Regions from separate parts of the Streptomyces sp. NPDC048664 genome, predicted to be linked through region 1. Evidence: riboswitches for the same ligand, from Rfam matches in the RefSeq annotation. Region 1 holds a riboswitch; each other region holds the start of a gene.
The links. A riboswitch is a leader RNA that binds a small molecule or an ion and turns the genes downstream of it on or off. The one in region 1 is predicted to bind thiamine pyrophosphate.

Region 2: another riboswitch for thiamine pyrophosphate. It lies ahead of thiO (glycine oxidase ThiO); the one in region 1 lies ahead of AB0C59_RS32785 (cytosine permease).
Region 3: another riboswitch for thiamine pyrophosphate. It lies ahead of AB0C59_RS21830 (thiamine ABC transporter substrate-binding protein); the one in region 1 lies ahead of AB0C59_RS32785 (cytosine permease).
Region 4: another riboswitch for thiamine pyrophosphate. It lies ahead of thiC (phosphomethylpyrimidine synthase ThiC); the one in region 1 lies ahead of AB0C59_RS32785 (cytosine permease).

Annotation. Positions count from the first base shown of each region.
Region 1 covers NZ_JBEZHK010000045.1:45,989-50,192, forward strand. Annotated here, with positions in the region: gene thiD (bifunctional hydroxymethylpyrimidine kinase/phosphomethylpyrimidine kinase) at 1-336, opposite strand, end outside; gene AB0C59_RS32785 (cytosine permease) at 333-1,751, opposite strand; TPP riboswitch at 1,743-1,836, opposite strand; gene AB0C59_RS32790 (WhiB family transcriptional regulator) at 1,881-2,138, opposite strand; gene AB0C59_RS32795 (thiolase family protein) at 2,269-3,456, shown strand; gene cobF (precorrin-6A synthase (deacetylating)) at 3,595-4,204, opposite strand, start outside.
Region 2 covers NZ_JBEZHK010000022.1:78,831-83,034, reverse strand. Annotated here, with positions in the region: gene AB0C59_RS23275 (thiazole synthase) at 41-835, opposite strand; gene thiS (sulfur carrier protein ThiS) at 842-1,042, opposite strand; gene thiO (glycine oxidase ThiO) at 1,039-2,220, opposite strand; TPP riboswitch at 2,243-2,355, opposite strand; gene AB0C59_RS23260 (FAD-dependent oxidoreductase) at 2,514-3,782, shown strand; gene AB0C59_RS23255 (Rv2175c family DNA-binding protein) at 3,889-4,204, shown strand, end outside.
Region 3 covers NZ_JBEZHK010000020.1:45,658-49,861, reverse strand. Annotated here, with positions in the region: gene AB0C59_RS21845 (phosphatidate cytidylyltransferase) at 1-366, shown strand, start outside; gene AB0C59_RS21840 (hypothetical protein) at 276-974, opposite strand; gene rlmN (23S rRNA (adenine(2503)-C(2))-methyltransferase RlmN) at 1,093-2,199, shown strand; TPP riboswitch at 2,226-2,333, shown strand; gene AB0C59_RS21830 (thiamine ABC transporter substrate-binding protein) at 2,401-3,477, shown strand; gene AB0C59_RS21825 (iron ABC transporter permease) at 3,543-4,204, shown strand, end outside.
Region 4 covers NZ_JBEZHK010000035.1:8,456-12,659, reverse strand. Annotated here, with positions in the region: gene thiC (phosphomethylpyrimidine synthase ThiC) at 1-1,709, opposite strand, end outside; TPP riboswitch at 1,702-1,858, opposite strand; gene AB0C59_RS29465 (YibE/F family protein) at 1,930-3,354, shown strand; gene AB0C59_RS29460 (SsgA family sporulation/cell division regulator) at 3,460-3,897, opposite strand; gene AB0C59_RS29455 (helix-turn-helix domain-containing protein) at 3,997-4,204, opposite strand, start outside.

The sequences.
Region 1 (4,204 bases):
GTGCTTGGACACGCTCACCGGGTCCACCACCACCGGGACCCGGGCGTCCGCGAGCAGCTCGGCGACCGTGGTGACCAGCGCGGGCGAGGCCAGCATCCCGGTCTTCACGGCCTGCACGCCGATGTCGTCCACCACACTGCGGTACTGCGCGCGCACCGCCTCGACGGGCAGCTCCCAGGCGCCCTGCACCCCGACGGAGTTCTGCGCGGTCACGGCGGTGACCACGCTCATCCCGTGGGCGCCGAGCGCCAGCATGGTCTTCAGGTCGGCCTGGATGCCGGCGCCGCCGCCGGAGTCCGACCCGGCGATCGTCAGGACGCGGGGCGGCGCGCTCATGCGGCCCCCTCCTCGGCGCTCAACACGCGCCCGTCCTCGCGGACGCGCAGCGGGGCGTACACGGCGAGGGCCACCAGGAACGCCACGTAGGGGGAGACGTCGGCGCCGTGCAGCGCGTGCGCGACCGGACCGACGTACAGACCGGTGTCCATGAACGGCACGGCCGCGGCGAAGGCGCCCACGAACGCGACCAGCGGCGGCCAGGGCGAGCGCGGGCGGGCCGTCGCCGCGGCGAGATCCGTCACCGCGCCCCGCCGCACCAGCCAGTCCACGACCACGATCGCCACGAACCCGGGGATCCAGTAGCCGACGAACAGCAGCACGTTCTGGAAGCGGGCGGTGGTGTCGGCCGCGTGCATCCACAGCACCAGCGGGAAGCCCAGCACGGCGGCCAGGGCCGCGGCGGCGGGACGCGGCACGCGCACACCGACGGTCTGCAGGGCCAGGGAGCCGCTGTAGTCGTTCATGGCGTTGCTGCACAGCGCGGCCAGCGCCACGGCCAGCAACCCGAGCGCGCCCGGGACGCCGCCGCCCAGCAGCCGGTCGACGCCCGCCGCCGTCTGGTCGGTGAGCACGGAGGCGCCCCACAGGCCGAGGACCTGGACGGCGAGGAAGGACACGACGAGGCCGAGCAGCGTGCACCAGAACATCCGGGCACGGGAGGTGGCGCGGGGCAGATAGCGGCTGAAGTCGCTGGCGTACGGCGCCCAGGACAGGGTGAGGCTGAGCGCGACGGTGCTGGTCAGCACGAACGCGCCCGCCCGGTCGGCGCCGTGCGCGCTGCCCGTGGCGGCCAGGTGCGCGCTGTCCGGCATCCGCAGCGCGATCAGCGCGAAGGCGGCGGCGAGCACGAAGGTCATGACGATCTGCATCCGGTGGATCGCCTCGTAGCCCAGGACCCCGAGCGCCCCCTGACCCAGCATCATGACCAGCACCCCGAGCCAGAACGGCCAGCCGCACAGCCGTGCCAGCGCGTCCCCGCCGAACAGCCCGATCAGCGCGTCCCAGGCGACCGACGACAGCCACTGCAGCACTCCCGGCAGCGCCACCGCGCGAGCGAACGCCAGCCGGGCGAGCGGCAGCTGACCGGCGCCGGTGCGGCTTCCCCAGGTGCCGAGGTAGGCGGGGGGCGCCGCGCCCACCACGGTGCCCAGGACCACGGCGACGAGCGCGGTGGTGAAGTCCAGCCCGAACACGATGCCCAGGGTGCCGGTGAACACACCGGTCATGGTCAGGTTCGGCGCGAACCACACGGTGAACAGCCGTCCCGCGCCGCCGTAGCGGTTGCTCTCGGGGACGGGCTCGATGCCGTGGCCCTCGACCCTGAGGTCACCGGGAGCCGAGGGCATCCGGCCGTCGAAGACGGCCCGCGGGCCGTCGGCGGGCAGCCCGCCGGAAACATGCGCCAGTGGCATGGATGACATCCCTCCGCCAGTACGAACTGGTTCAGGTTCAACGGGTGTGATCTCAGCCCTCGCGGGGGCACCCCGTGTCCGGTACGGCGGCAAGACTAACCCGAGCCACCAGGAGCGACGACAGGCGGCCTACGGCGCCCGGCGCACCTGGGCGAGGCTTCTGGTGGACCGGAGCAGCCTCGTACGCTCCCGTTCGTCGGTGCCGCCCCACACACCCGACGTCTGCCCGCTGCGCAGGGCCCACGTCAGGCACTCCTCCATCACCGGGCACCGGTGGCAGACCCGCTTGGCCTCCGCGACCTCCGTGACGGCGGGGCCGGTGGAACCCACCGGGAAGAACAGCTCAGGGTCCTCATCCACACATGCCGCATACCGCAACCACTCCATGCGCGCCCGGGTCCCCCGGACGCCTGCGGTGAAACCGGGGATCTTCCCTGCGGTCGCACCGCGGTCTATAGTCCAAAACTAGCGGTGCTAATCAACTGACCAGTCGCCGAGTGCGCCCAGGAGCCCGATCGTGCGTACCGTCCATTTCGCGGCCGCCCGCCGCACCCCGATCGGCAAGCTGCGTGGCGCCCTGTCCACGGTGCGGCCCGACGACCTCGCGGCGACCGTCGTCCGGGGCCTGCTGGCCGACGCGCCCGCCCTCGACCCGGCCCGCGTCGACGACGTCTACTGGGGCGCGGCCAACCAGGCCGGTGAGGACAACCGCAACGTCGCCCGCATGGCCGCCCTCCTCGCCGGGCTGCCGGACTCGGTGCCGGGCGCCACGGTCAACCGACTGTGCGCCTCCGGCCTGGAAGCGGTCACCCTGGCCGCGCGCACCATCGCCGCCGGTGAGGCGGACATCGTGCTCGCCGGCGGCTCCGAGTCGATGAGCCGCGCCCCCTTCGTCCTGCCCCGCCCGGACGAGGCCCTGCCGCACCGGATGGAGACCTTCGACACCCGCCTCGGCTGGCGGCTGGTCAACCCGGAGATGAAGGAACTCCACGGACTGCTGTCCATGGGCGAGACCGCCGAGGAGGTCGCCGAGCGGTACGGCGTCCCGCGCGAACGCCAGGACCACTTCGCGCTGCGCAGCCACCAGCGCGCGGCCGAGGCCCGCAAGAACGGCTTCTTCGACGCCGAACTCCTGCCGGTGACCCGCCCGGACGGCGTCGTCGTCACCGAGGACGAGTGCGTACGCGAGGACACCTCGTACGAGAAGCTCGCGCGCCTGCGGCCCGTGTTCCGCCAGGGCGGCACGGTCACCGCCGGCAACGCCTCACCCATGAACGACGGCGCGGCCGGGCTGCTCCTCGTCAGCGAGGAGGTCCTGGACGAGCTGGGTCTCGAGTCCCTCGGCCGCTATGTCGCCGGCGCCTCCGCCGGCGTCCATCCCGACGTCATGGGCATCGGCCCCGTGCCCGCCACGGAGAAGGTCCTGGCCCGCGCGGGCTGGAGCGTCGCGGACCTCCAGGAGGCCGAGTTCAACGAGGCGTTCGCCGCCCAGGCCCTCGCCTGCGTCGACCGCCTCGGCATCGACCCGGACCTGGTCAACCCGACCGGCGGCGCCATCGCCCTGGGCCATCCCCTCGGCTGCTCGGGCGCCCGCATCCTGACCACACTCCTGCACCGGATGCGACGCGGCAACGCGACGAAGGGCCTCGCCACCATGTGCGTGGGAGTCGGCCAGGGAACCGCAGTACTGGTATCCCACCCCTGAACCCTACGTGTTCAGGGGTGGGGGGAACTGCGCAAAATCCCACGACGCACCGGCACGGACCACCGCACGTCGGCCACGTGTTCAGGGGTGGGGGGAACTGCGCAAAACCCCACGACGCACCGGCACGGACCACCGCACCTATTCCCCGCCCCGCCTGCGCAGCAAGTACGTATCCATGATCCACCCCTTGCGCCCCCGCGCCTCCTCCCGCACCCGCGCGATCCGCTCCGCCGTCTCCCCGAGCGGCCCCGACACCAGGATCTCGTCCGGCGTACCGATGTACGCCCCCCAGTAGATGTCCACGTCCTGATCCACGTACCGCCGAAACGCCTGATGCGCGTCGAGCATCACCACCACGTCGTCGACACCGTCAGGAAACCCCTCCGCCAGCCTGCGCCCCGTGGTGATCTGCACGGGCCGGCCCACCCGGTTCAGCCCCGTGCGATGCCGGGCCGCGAGCGCGGAAACGCTGCTGATCCCCGGCACGACGTCGTAGGCGAACGTCACCGCGCCCCGCTCCAGGATCTCCTCCAGGATTCCCAGGGTGCTGTCGTACAGCGCCGGGTCGCCCCACACGAGGAACGCCCCCCGCTCGTCCTCGCCCAGCTCCTCGAGGATGAGCCGCTCGTAGATCGCGGCGCGCGCGGACCGCCAGTCGCCGACGGCGGGGGCGTACGCGGCACCGTCCGCGGCCCGGTCGCGCGCCGGGTCGCGCGCCCGGACCAGGCGGTAGCCGCCCTCCGGCAGA
Region 2 (4,204 bases), on a different contig from region 1:
GCCGCTCCGGCGCCGGCGGCAGCGCCCGGGTCCGGCGGCCTCAGAAGGCGGGCCGTTCCGGGTCCAGCCGGGCGATGCCCTCGGTCGGCGACGAGGCCTCGGCGAAGTGCCGGCGCGGGATGCGCCCGGCCCGCCGGGCGAGCCGTCCCGCCTCCACCGCGTGCCGCATCGCCTCCGCCATGAGCACCGGCTCCTGCGCCCGGGTCACCGCCGAGGCGAGCATCACACCGGCGCAGCCCAGCTCCATCGCCAGGGCCGCGTCCGACGCCGTGCCCGCGCCCGCGTCCAGGATGACCGGCACGCGCGCGTGCTCCACGATCAACTGGAAGTTGTGCGGATTGCGGATGCCGAGCCCGGAGCCGATCGGGGAACCGAGCGGCATGATCGCCGCGCAGCCGACGTCCTCCAGCTTCCGGGCGAGGACCGGGTCGTCGTTGGTGTACGGCAGCACGGTGAACCCGTCGTCCACCAGTGTCTCGGCCGCCTCCAGCACCTCGATCGGGTCGGGCAGCAGGGTCCGCTCGTCCGCGATGACCTCCAGCTTGACGAGGTCCGTGCCGAGCGCCTCGCGCGCGAGGCGGGCGGTGAGCACGGCCTCGCCGGCGGTGAAGCAGCCCGCCGTGTTGGGCAGCACCCTGATGCCCAGCCTGTCCAGCACGGACAGGACCGAGCCGTGCACCGTGGCGTCCACGCGCCGCATCGCGACCGTGGTCAGCTCGGTGCCGGACGCCACCAGGGCCCGCTCCAGCACGTCGAGGCTGGGGGCGCCGCCGGTGCCCATGATCAGCCGGGACGAGAAGGTCGTGCCGGCGAGGACGAGGGGGTCGTCGGCCATGGTGGCTCAGCCTCCCTGGACGGCGGTGAGGACCTCGACCCGGTCGCCCTCGCGGAGGGCGGTCGAGGGCCACTGCCCGCGGGGGACGACGGTCTCGTTGAGGGCGGCGGCCACACCGGAGTGGGCCGCGGTGAGGGTCGCGACGACGGTGCCGAGCGCGATGCCGGGAGCCACCTGGCGGGGCTCGCCGTTGACCGAGATGTTCATGCGGGCTGCTCCGTGAGCGTGGTGTGCGGTGGCGCGGCGGCACAGAACCGCCGCGGGGTGAAGGGGAGCGCGTGCCCGGGAAGTTCCCCGGTGGTCAGGACGTGCGCCATGACGTCGCCGGTGACCGGGGTGAGCAGTACGCCGTTGCGGTGGTGCCCGGTGGCCACCAGCAGGCCGTCCAGGCCGGTGGGGCCGAGCAGCGGGGCGTTGTCGGGGGAGCCGGGGCGCAGCCCGGCGCGGGTCTCGGTCAGCGGCAGCTCGGTGAGGCCCGGGACCAGCTCGTGCGCGTCCCGCAGCAGCTCGTAGACGCCGCCCGCGGTGACCGTCGTGTCCCAGCCCATCTCCTCGGTGGTGGCCCCGACGACCAGCTCACCGTTCTCGCGCGGCACCAGATAGACCTGGCTGCCCCGGACGACGGCGCGCACCGTGCGGCTCAGGAACGGCGCGTACGCCCGTGGCACCGTCAGCCGCAGCACCTGCCCCTTCACCGGGCGCACGGGCGGCACGATCTCGTCGGGGACGCCCGCGAGCCGCCCGCTGTGGCTGCCTCCCGCCAGCACGACCTGACCGGCCGCGAGGACGGTGCCGTCGGCGGTGCGCACCCCGGTGGCCCGGCCACCGCGCACCTCGAGCCGCTCGGCCCAGGCGCGGTGGAGGACGACGCCGGCCCGCTCGCACGCCGTGACCAGGGCCGAGGCCAGCCGGCGCGGATCGATCTGGTGGTCGCCGTCGACCCGCAGCCCGCCGCGTACACCCGGCGCGAGCATCGGCTCCAGACGGCGGCACTCCCGCCCGGTCAGCCACTGGGACTCCAGGCCCGAGCGCTGCTGGAGCGCGTGCAGCTCCCGCAGATGGGCGCGGTCGTCGGTGTCCAGGGCGACGGCCAGCGTGCCGCACCGGCGGTAGCCGAGGTCCTGGCCGGTGGCCTCGGTCAGCTCGGCGGCGAAGTCCGGGTAGCGGCGCGCGGACTCCAGGTTGAGGCCGAGCAGGGTCTGCTCGCCGTAGTGCAGTTCGGTGACGGCGGCGAGCATCCCGGCGGCCACCCGGGCCGCCCCGCCGCCCGGCTCCGGGTCCACCACGATGGTGGCGAGCCCGCGCAGGGCCGCCCGCCAGGCGGTGACGAGCCCGATGATCCCGCCCCCGACGACGAGGACGTCCGGGGTACGGGTTGCGGACATCTGTGCGGCTGACATGGCTGACATGGGCGTCCAGCCCCCTCCCTTCGCCGGCATGACCCGGATCAGGTTCGTACGGTCGGAGGCCGCCAGCCTCCCTCTCAGCCCGGTACGCCCCGGGCTCCCGCGAGTGCTCTAGGTCCCCACCCTAATCCGTGCCCCTGACGCCGGTAAGGGAGCCTCCACCGGCGTCACGCCGTCCGCGGGCCGCGGACGCGCGGCGGGCGGGGCGTTGTGCAACAGGTCACGCAGCACGCCCCCTGACTGACTCTTCGTCAGTTGTCTATGGTGATCAGGTGAGCGAGCAGACGCGGGACCGGGGCGAGGCGGCACAGGACGGTGCGGCGGGCGGCGACAGGGCGCGGCGGGTCGTCATCGCGGGCGCGGGCATGGCGGGGGTGCAGACCGCCGTCGCCCTGCGGGAGCAGGGCTTCAGAGGCGGGGTGACGCTGATCGGCGCGGAGCCGCACCAGCCCTACGACAGGCCGCCCCTGTCCAAGGCCGTGCTGCTCGGCAAGGCCGAGGGATCCGCCTTCGACGTCGACTTCGAGTCCCTCGACATCGAACTGAGGCTCGGCTGCGAGGTCCTCGGGGTGCGCCTGGCCGACCACGAGCTGGACACCGAGAACGGGCCCGTGCCCTACGACGCCCTGGTCCTGGCGACGGGCGCCGAGCCGATCCGGCTCCCGGACACCGAGGGCGTGCCCGGTGTGCACCTGCTGCGCACCCTGGACGACGCGGAGCGGCTGCGGCCGATCCTCGCCGAGCAGCACGACATCGTCGTCGTGGGCGCCGGTTGGATCGGCGCCGAGTTCGCCACCGCCGCGCGCGAGGCGGGCTGCGCGGTGACCGTCGTGGAGGCCGCGGACCGGCCGCTGGCGGGCGCGCTGCCCGAGGAGGTGGCCGCGCCCATGACCGGCTGGTACGCCGAGAGCGGCGCCGAGCTGCGGGTGAACGCGCGCGTGGAGCGTGTCGAGCCCGGCGCGGTGGTGCTCGACGACGGCACCCGGGTCCCGGCGGGCGCGATCGTCGTGGGCATCGGGGCCCGCCCCGCCACCGCCTGGCTGGCCGGTTCGGGCATCGAGCTCGGCGACCACGGCGAGGTGCTGGCCGACGAGCACCTGCGCACCAGCGCCCCCGACGTGTACGCGGTCGGTGACTGCGCGTCCTTCCCGTCGGGACGCTACGAGGCGCGGCTGCTCGTCCACCACTGGGACAACGCCCTGCAGGGCCCGCGCACGGTGGCCGCGAACATCGCCGGCGAGGCCCTGGTGGCGTACGACCCGGTGCCGTACTTCTGGTCGGAGCAGTTCGGCCGGTTCGTCCAGTACGTGGGGCACCACGCCGCCGCCGACGCGACGGTGTGGCGCGGGGACCCGGACAGCGCGGCCTGGTCGGTGTGCTGGCTGCGGGCGGGCCGCCTGGTGGCCCTGCTCGCGGTGGGGCGCCCCCGCGACCTGGCCCAGGGCCGCCGGCTGATCGAGGCGGGCACCCCCATGGACCGGGAGCTGCTGGCGGACGCCTCACGCCCGCTGAAGTCCGCCGTGGCGACCTCCCCTTCGTGACCCTGGGTGAGGACGGGTGACACGGCGTCCCCCGGCGGGGGCAACCGGGCCCCCTGAGCAGGTGCCCCGCTTCCGACTGTCGGTCCCAGATGGCAGGCTTGATCCTGTGACCGAGATTGACGTAAAGATCGATGCTCTCGTCCCCGCCTGGCTCACCCTCCCCGACATCGCCGAAGCGTTCGGCGTCGAGGTGACGCGTGTGCGGCAGCTGGTCAAGGACGGCCAGCTCATCGCCGTACGCCGAGGTGAGAACCGCGCGCTGCACGTCCCCGCCGCCTTCGTCGACGGGGACAAGGTCGTCAAGGGCCTGTCCGGCACCCTGACGCTCCTGCGGGACGACGGCTTCACGGACGAAGAGATGATCGAGTGGCTCTTCACCCCCGACCCGAGCCTGCCCGGCACCCCCGCGCAGGCTCTCGCTG
Region 3 (4,204 bases), on a different contig from region 1:
GACACGGGTGCCTACGCGGTCGGCTGGCGCTTCGGCCGGCACAAGCTGGCCCCGCGCATCAGCCCCGGCAAGACGCGTGAGGGGCTCTTCGGCGCGGTCAGCTTCGCCATGGTGGCGGGCGCGCTGTGCATGCAGTTCCTGATCGACGGCGGCTCCTGGTGGCAGGGCCTGCTGCTGGGCCTCGCGGTCGCGGCCAGCGCCACGCTCGGCGACCTCGGCGAATCCATGATCAAGCGGGACCTCGGCATCAAGGACATGGGCACGCTGCTGCCGGGTCACGGGGGCATCATGGACCGTCTCGACTCGCTGCTGCCCACGGCGCCCGTGGTGTGGCTGCTGCTCGTGATCTTCGTCGGCGCCGGCTGACGGCCTTCTTCACGCGTCCGCCTCAGGCCCGCTCCCACCGGTCGACCGGTGGCAGCGGGCCTGAGCGTTTCCGGGTCCCAGTGGTACATCCGCCGGTACGCGACCCAAGCACCCCAGTCCGGTTCGTACAGGGACGTCGAGACCTGTGCCACCGCCGGGCCGTCCGGCCCGTGGAACAGGCAGCGCAGCCCGCCCGGACGCCACAGACCGCCGACCCGGACCTCGATGGGGCGGGGCGGCCAGTACGGCGTGTGGCCGGTGACGGGGTCGGGCATCCCGCCCGCACGCACCCTGCGCGCGTCGCCCGCGCGGGGCCGTGCCTCCGCCGTCGCGAGAACCGCCTCCGCGGTGTACTCGAGCGACATATGATCCGCATCCCAGACGACCCAAGCCGTCCGGACCGAGGGCACGGGGCGGTCCACGATGGCCAGGACGGCCCGGCGTCCGTCCGGAAGGGCCCGGTACTGCAGGACGGGCGTGCGCTGCCGCCGTCCGTCGCGGCCGAGGGTGAGCCACAGGCCGGTGCGGTCGAACTCCGTCTCCGGCTCATGGAGCAGCCCCTCCGGGACCGGGAGTGACACCACTTCCGCATCACGCCATTCGCTCATGTGTTCGAAAATAGACCATGCCCGGCCCCCGCGGGCGCCCAGCCGCGGATTCACCCGAACGAGGCCGCGCATCCGGCCAGCGAAGCCACCCGATTGGATCTGCGACACTGGTAGCGCCATGCCTAAGCCCGGAGAACTCACATTCGTCGCGCCGCGCGGAGCCAAGAAGCCGCCGCGGCATCTCGCCGACCTCACGCCCGCCGAGCGCAGGGAAGCGGTGGCCGCGGTCGGCGAGAAGCCGTTCCGTGCCAAGCAGCTCTCGCAGCACTACTTCGCCCGGTACGCGCACGACCCGGCGGAGTGGACCGACATCCCCGCCGGCTCCCGGGGCGCGCTTCAGGAGGCGCTGCTCCCCGAGCTGATGACGGTCGTGCGGCATCTGTCGACCGACCAGGACACGACCCGCAAGACGCTGTGGCGGCTGTTCGACGGGACCCTCGTAGAGTCCGTCCTGATGCGCTATCCCGATCGGGTCACCATGTGCATCAGCTCCCAGGCGGGCTGCGGCATGAACTGCCCCTTCTGCGCCACCGGCCAGGCGGGACTCGACCGCAACCTGTCCACCGCCGAGATCGTGCACCAGATCGTGGACGGCATGCGGGCGCTGCGCGACGGCGAGATCCCCGGCGGTCCGGCCCGGCTGTCGAACATCGTCTTCATGGGCATGGGCGAGCCGCTCGCCAACTACAACCGGGTCGTCGGCGCGATCCGTGCCCTCACCGACCCGGCGCCGGACGGGCTCGGGCTGTCCCAGCGCGGTATCACCGTCTCGACCGTCGGACTGGTCCCGGCCATCCACCGCTTCGCCGACGAGGGCTTCAAGTGCCGACTCGCCGTCTCGCTGCACGCGCCGGACGACGAGCTGCGCGACACCCTGGTCCCCGTGAACACCCGCTGGAAGGTGCGCGAGGTCCTGGACGCCGGGTTCGAGTACGTCGAGAGGTCCGGGCGGCGGCTGTCCATCGAGTACGCCCTGATCCGCGACATCAACGACCAGGCCTGGCGCGGCGACCGGCTCGGCCGGCTGCTGCGGGGCAAGCCCGTCCATGTGAACCTGATCCCGCTGAACCCGACGCCCGGCTCAAAGTGGACCGCCTCGCGGCCCGAGGACGAGAAGGCGTTCGTGGAGGCGATCGCCGCCCATGGTGTGCCGGTGACGATCCGGGACACCCGTGGCCAGGAGATCGACGGTGCCTGCGGTCAGCTCGCGGCCACCGAGCGGTAATCTGACTCCCGTCCTATCACATCTTCATATTCCGACAGGGGAGCGCCACAGCGCTGAGAGTGCGGCAGACGGGCCGCAGACCCTCTGAACCTCGCCCAGGTCATTCTGGGTAGGAAGTTCGGTCATCACTCAAGCTGTTGCGCCCTGCCCGGGCATCCCGGGCAGGGCCGCGTCTCTTCCTGGACCCCCAGGAGGAATCCAGTGCACAACAAGACGTTCGTGGCCGTCGCCACCGGGCTCGGCCTGCTCGCGCTGTCCGCGTGCGGCACGTCGTCCGGCGGCCCGTCGGCGGCCGACTCCAGGACCGTGACCCTCGTCAGCCACGACAGCTGGAGCGTCTCCAAGAACGTCCTCGCGGCGTTCGAGAAGCAGTCCGGCTACAAGGTCAAGGTGCTGGAGGACGGCGACGCGGGCCAGGCCGTCAACAAGGCGATCCTCACCAAGGACAACCCGCAGGGCGACGTCTTCTTCGGCGTCGACAACACCCTGCTCTCCCGGGCCCTCGACAACGGGCTGTTCCAGCCGTACGAGGCCAAGGGGCTCGGCCAGGTCGACGCCTCCTTCCGGCTCGACGGGGACAAGCACCGCGTGACCCCGGTCGACCACGGCGACATCTGCGTCAACTACGACAAGAAGTACTTCGCCGACCACAAGCTCGCCCCGCCCGCCTCCTTCGACGACCTGACCAAGCCCGCGTACAGGAACCTCCTCGTCACCGAGAACGCCGCCACCTCCTCGCCCGGCCTCGGCTTCCTGCTCGGCACCGCCGCGCGGTACGGCGACACGGGCTGGCAGCAGTACTGGACCAAGCTCAAGGCCAACGGGGTCAAGGTGGTCGACGGCTGGGAGCAGGCCTACGACCAGGAGTTCTCCGGCTCGGCCGGGGGACGGAAGGCGGGCGGCGACCGGCCGCTCGTCGTGTCGTACGCCTCCTCGCCGCCCGCCGAGGTCGTCTACGCCAAGCCGCGACCGAAGTCCGCCCCGACCGGCGTCGCGCAGGGCACCTGCTTCCGGCAGGTCGAGTTCGCGGGCCTGCTCTCCGGCGCGCACAACCCCAAGGGGGCGAAGGCGTTCCTGGACTTCCTGCTGACCAGGCGGTTCCAGGAGGACATGCCGCTCAACATGTACGTCTACCCGGTGGTCAAGGGCGCCACGGTGCCGCCCGAGTTCACCGAGTACGGTCCCCCGGCCACCCGCCCCGAGACCATGGCCCCGGCCAGGATCGCAGCCCACCGCGACCCCTGGGTCAGGTCGTGGACCTCGCTCGTCCTGAAGTAGAAGGGAAGGCGGCGGTGTCCGAGGCGCGCTCCAAGCGCCGGGGGAGCGCGGCGCGGCTCGGCCTGATGGCCCTGCCCGTCGCGTTCTTCGCGGCCTTCTTCGCCTACCCCGTCGCCGCGATCGTCTCGCGCGGTCTCCACGTCGACGGGGTGTGGCGGTTCGGCCGTGTCGCCGACGTGCTCGCGGGGTCCGACATCCGGCACGTGCTGTGGTTCACGCTCTGGCAGGCCCTCGCCTCCACCGCGCTCACCCTGCTGGTCGCGCTGCCCGGCGCCTACGTCTTCGCGCGGCTGGACTTCCCGGGCAAGGAGGTGCTGCGCGCGGCCGTCACCGTTCCGTTCGTGCTGCCCACGGTCGTCGTCGGCACCGCCTTCCTGGCGCTCGTCGGCCGGGGCGGGCTCCTGGACGACCTGTGGGGCGTACGACTGGACACGACCGTGTGGGCCATCCTGCTCGCCCATGTCTTCTTCAACTACGCCGTCGTCGTCCGCACCGTCGGCGGGCTGTGGGCGCAGCTCGACCCCCGCCAGGAGGACGCGGCCCGCGTCCTGGGCGCCTCCCGTCTCGCGGCCTGGCGGAAGGTGACGCTGCCCGCGCTGGGCCCGTCCCTGGCCGCCGCGGCGCTGATGGTGTTCCTGTTCACCTTCACCTCGTTCGGCGTGGTGCAGATCCTCGGCGGTCCCGCCTTCTCCACGCTGGAGGTCGAGATCTACCGCCAGACCTCCGA
Region 4 (4,204 bases), on a different contig from region 1:
GGTTCGGGCGCCCCCTGGCCGTACTTCTCGGCGATGCTCCGACTGATCTTCATCGAGCAGAACTTCGGCCCGCACATCGAGCAGAAGTGGGCGGTCTTGGCGGGCTCCGCCGGAAGCGTCTCGTCGTGGAAGGCACGAGCCGTGTCCGGATCGAGGGCCAGGTTGAACTGGTCCTCCCAGCGGAACTCGAAGCGCGCGTCGGACAGGGCGTCGTCCCACTCCTGTGCGCCGGGGTGCCCCTTGGCCAGGTCGGCCGCGTGAGCGGCGATCTTGTAGGTGATGACCCCGGTCTTGACGTCATCGCGGTTGGGCAGGCCCAGATGCTCCTTGGGCGTGACGTAGCAGAGCATGGCCGTGCCCCACCAGGCGATCATCGCGGCGCCGATGCCCGAGGTGATGTGGTCGTACGCCGGCGCGACGTCCGTCGTCAGCGGCCCGAGGGTGTAGAACGGCGCCTCGTCGCAGATCTCCTGCTGAAGGTCGATGTTCTCCTTGATCTTGTGCATCGGGACATGGCCCGGACCCTCGATCATGGTCTGCACGCCGAAGCGCTTCGCGACCCGGTTGAGTTCTCCGAGGGTGCGCAGCTCCGCGAACTGCGCCTCGTCGTTGGCGTCCGCGATCGAGCCCGGCCGCAGGCCGTCGCCCAGCGAGTACGTGACGTCGTAGGCCGCCAGGATCTCGCACAGCTCCTCGAAGTTCTCGTACAGGAACGACTCCTCGTGGTGCGCCAGACACCACGCCGCCATGATCGAGCCGCCTCGCGACACGATGCCGGTCTTCCGGCCCGCGGTGAGCGGCACGAACGGCAGTCGCACTCCGGCGTGCACCGTCATGTAGTCGACGCCCTGCTCGGCCTGCTCGATGACCGTGTCCTTGTAGATCTCCCAGGACAGTTCCTCGGCCTTCCCGTCGACCTTCTCCAGGGCCTGGTAGAGCGGCACCGTGCCGATGGGCACGGGGGAGTTGCGCAGCACCCACTCCCGGGTGGTGTGGATGTTGCGGCCGGTGGACAGATCCATGACCGTGTCGGCCCCCCAGCGGGTGGCCCAGGTCATCTTCTCGACCTCCTCCTCGATGGAGGAGGTCACCGCGGAGTTGCCGATGTTGGCGTTGACCTTCACCAGGAACCGCTTGCCGATGATCATCGGCTCGATCTCCGGGTGGTTGACGTTGGCCGGCAGAACCGCCCTGCCCGCCGCTATCTCCTCGCGCACGACCTCGGGCGCCACGTTCTCGCGGACCGCCACGAACTCCATCTCTGGCGTGATCTCACCGCGCCGCGCATACGCGAGCTGGGTGACGGGCGCCCCGGTGCGAGCGCGGCGCGGCTGACGCGGGCGCCCGGGGAACACCGCGTCGAGATTGCGCAGTCCACCGCGCGGCGAGGTGTGTTTGAGTCCGTCGTCCTCGGGGCGGGCAGGACGTCCCGCGTACTCCTCGGTGTCGCCCCGGGCGATGATCCAGTTCTCCCGCAGCGGCGCCAGTCCTCGGCGGACGTCCGTCGCGACCAGCGGATCGGTGTACGGGCCGGAGGTGTCGTACAGCGTGACCGACTGCCCGTTGGTGAGGTGCACTCGGCGGATGGGCACGCGCAGATCGGGGCGCGAGCCCCCGGCATACGCCTTGTGCCAGCCGATGGCCCCGTCGTCCACCGGGGACTGTGCGTCCTGGTGGAGGGCAGGCGTGCGTGCATCCTTGTTGGTCATGAGACCTACTCCCTACGCCGGCATTACCCGGTAACAGGTTCAGCGGTCGACGCAGCGGTGTCCGCCGGCGATGTTCCACGTGAAACATCGCCGTATGCGGAGGTCAGCGCCCTCTCAGCCCGGTGCTCCGAGCTCCCGCGTGTGCAAAGGTTCTCTCACGCTAGCGTCTCTTTACGGAGGCTGACCAGTAGGCCTTGGGCCTTCTTGCGATGATGCGTCGGTGACCAGGACCCAGCCCCCGCCCTTCTCCCCCTCCTCCGAGCCGTCCAGCCACCATGGCCGCGGCGTCGGCGACGGGCACGGTCACTCCCACAGTCACGCTCACGGCCCGGCCGCTCCTGTCTCCCGGCAGCTGCGCAAGGTCATCGCCGCGATCCTCATACCGTTCACCGCGGCGGTCGTGGCCGGTCTCGTGGTGCTGTGGCCCGGAGGCGTGCCGTCGCACCAGCGCAGTGGTCTCGGTTTCGACCGGCAGACGCAACAGGCGACGGTCACCCGGGTCGTGGAGGTGGACTGCGCGTCGGTGAACGCCTCGGGGGGCGGCACCCCGATCGGGGACACCTCCACCGGCGGCGGAACCTCCGGACCGCAGAAGGCGGGTGGCACCTGCAAGAAGGCGACGGTCAGGGTCGACACCGGCAAGGACAAGGGCCGTACCTTCACGGAGATCGTCCAGCCGGACCAGTCACGGCAGTTGAGGCAGGGCGAGAAGGTGGTGGCCGCGTACGAGCCCTCCGCGCCCCGGGAACTGCAGTACTCGGTCACCGATGTGAACCGGACGTTCCCCATGGCACTGCTCGCCGGGATCTTCGCCGTCGCCGTGGTGATCGTGGGGCGCCTGCGCGGTGTCATGGCGCTCGTCGCCCTGGCCGTGAGCTTTCTGCTCCTCAGCCTCTTCATCCTGCCGGCGATCCTCCAAGGATCGAACCCGCTGCTCGTGGCCGTGGTCGGATCGAGCGCCATCATGCTGATCGCCCTCTACATGTGCCACGGGCTCTCGGCACGCACCTCGGTCGCGGTGCTGGGCACCCTCGTCTCCCTTTCCCTCATCGGTCTGCTGGGCTCCGAGTTCATCGACTGGGCCGCACTGACCGGGAACACGGACGACAGCACCGGGCTGATCCATGGCCTGTTCCCGCACATCGACATGAGCGGCCTGCTGCTCGCGGGAGTCATCATCGGTTCGCTGGGCGTGCTCGACGACGTGACCGTGACCCAGACATCGGCGGTCTGGGAGCTGCACGAGGCCAACCCGTCCCTGGGCTGGCGCGAGCTGTACCGAGCGGGCATCCGTATCGGCCGCGATCACATCGCGTCGGTCGTCAACACGCTCGTCCTGGCGTACGCGGGTGCCGCACTGCCCCTGCTGCTTCTCTTCTCGATCGCGCAGAGCGGCGTGAGCACGGTCGCCACCAGCGAGCTGGTGGCCGAGGAGATCGTCCGCACGCTCGTGGGGTCGATCGGGCTCGTGGCCTCCGTTCCGGTCACCACCGTGCTCGCGGCCCTGGTGGTCTCCGCCGACCGCCCGGCGAGGACCGCCGCCGCGGACGGCACCACCGGCACCCCCCGAAGCGGCCCCGGACCTGCCGGCCCCGTGCCCCTGCCGACGGCCCGCACGGGGCGGGGCCGACGCCGTAAGCGCTGAGCGCCACAGGCCGCCCGCGCCGCTCCGAGAGCGAGCGAAGAACCGTTACGGCACCAGATCCGCGTCGCTCCCGTACAGGAGCCCGTCACCGCGCCTCACAGGGCTTCACCCGGCGCTCTGCTCTTCCGCCAGGATCCGGTCGAGGGCCTCGTCCAGATGCGTGTCGAAGTCGGCGAGGGAACCCTCCTGCCCAAGCGGCACCAGCTTGTCCGTACGGTCGAGGAACGCCACCAGCGGCACCGCCCCGGACTTGAACAGTGCCCGGTCCGCGCCCACCTGGAGCCGGATCAGCACATCGCCGAACGTGTCCGGTTCGGCCGGCGCGATGTGCACATCGCCCTCGCCGCAGGGCCTGCCGACCCCGTCAACCAGCAGCTCGCGTCCGAACGCCCAGGTCACGGGGGCGTCGCCGGGCAGATGGAAAGTCAGCCGTACGGCATACGGATCACAGGTCTCGTAGCGCAGCTCCACCGGAATGCGGAACGAGAGCTCCTCCGACACGAGAAAACTCATCATGACCTCTGCCTGCACCGACTCGCGCATCGCCTACCCCGTCAGTAGCCGTCGACTGGCCAGGATTGATCCCCTGACACCTGTTGGAAGTTTGCTGAACGTGCATGGCAGATCACAAGGAGTGAGTTTTCAGATGCTGATAGAGAGAGTGAGTGTCCCTAGCAGCTTTCCGATCTCCGCCTGGAGCCGACGGACCGCGGGCATCAGCCGGTCCGCCTGATGGGCCGGCAGCGAGAAGGCCACCGTGGCGGCCGTCGCCCCGACGGTGATGGGCACGGCCGCGCAGACCGCCCCGAGCGCGTACTCCTGACGCTCGACGACGGGTTCCATCCGGCCC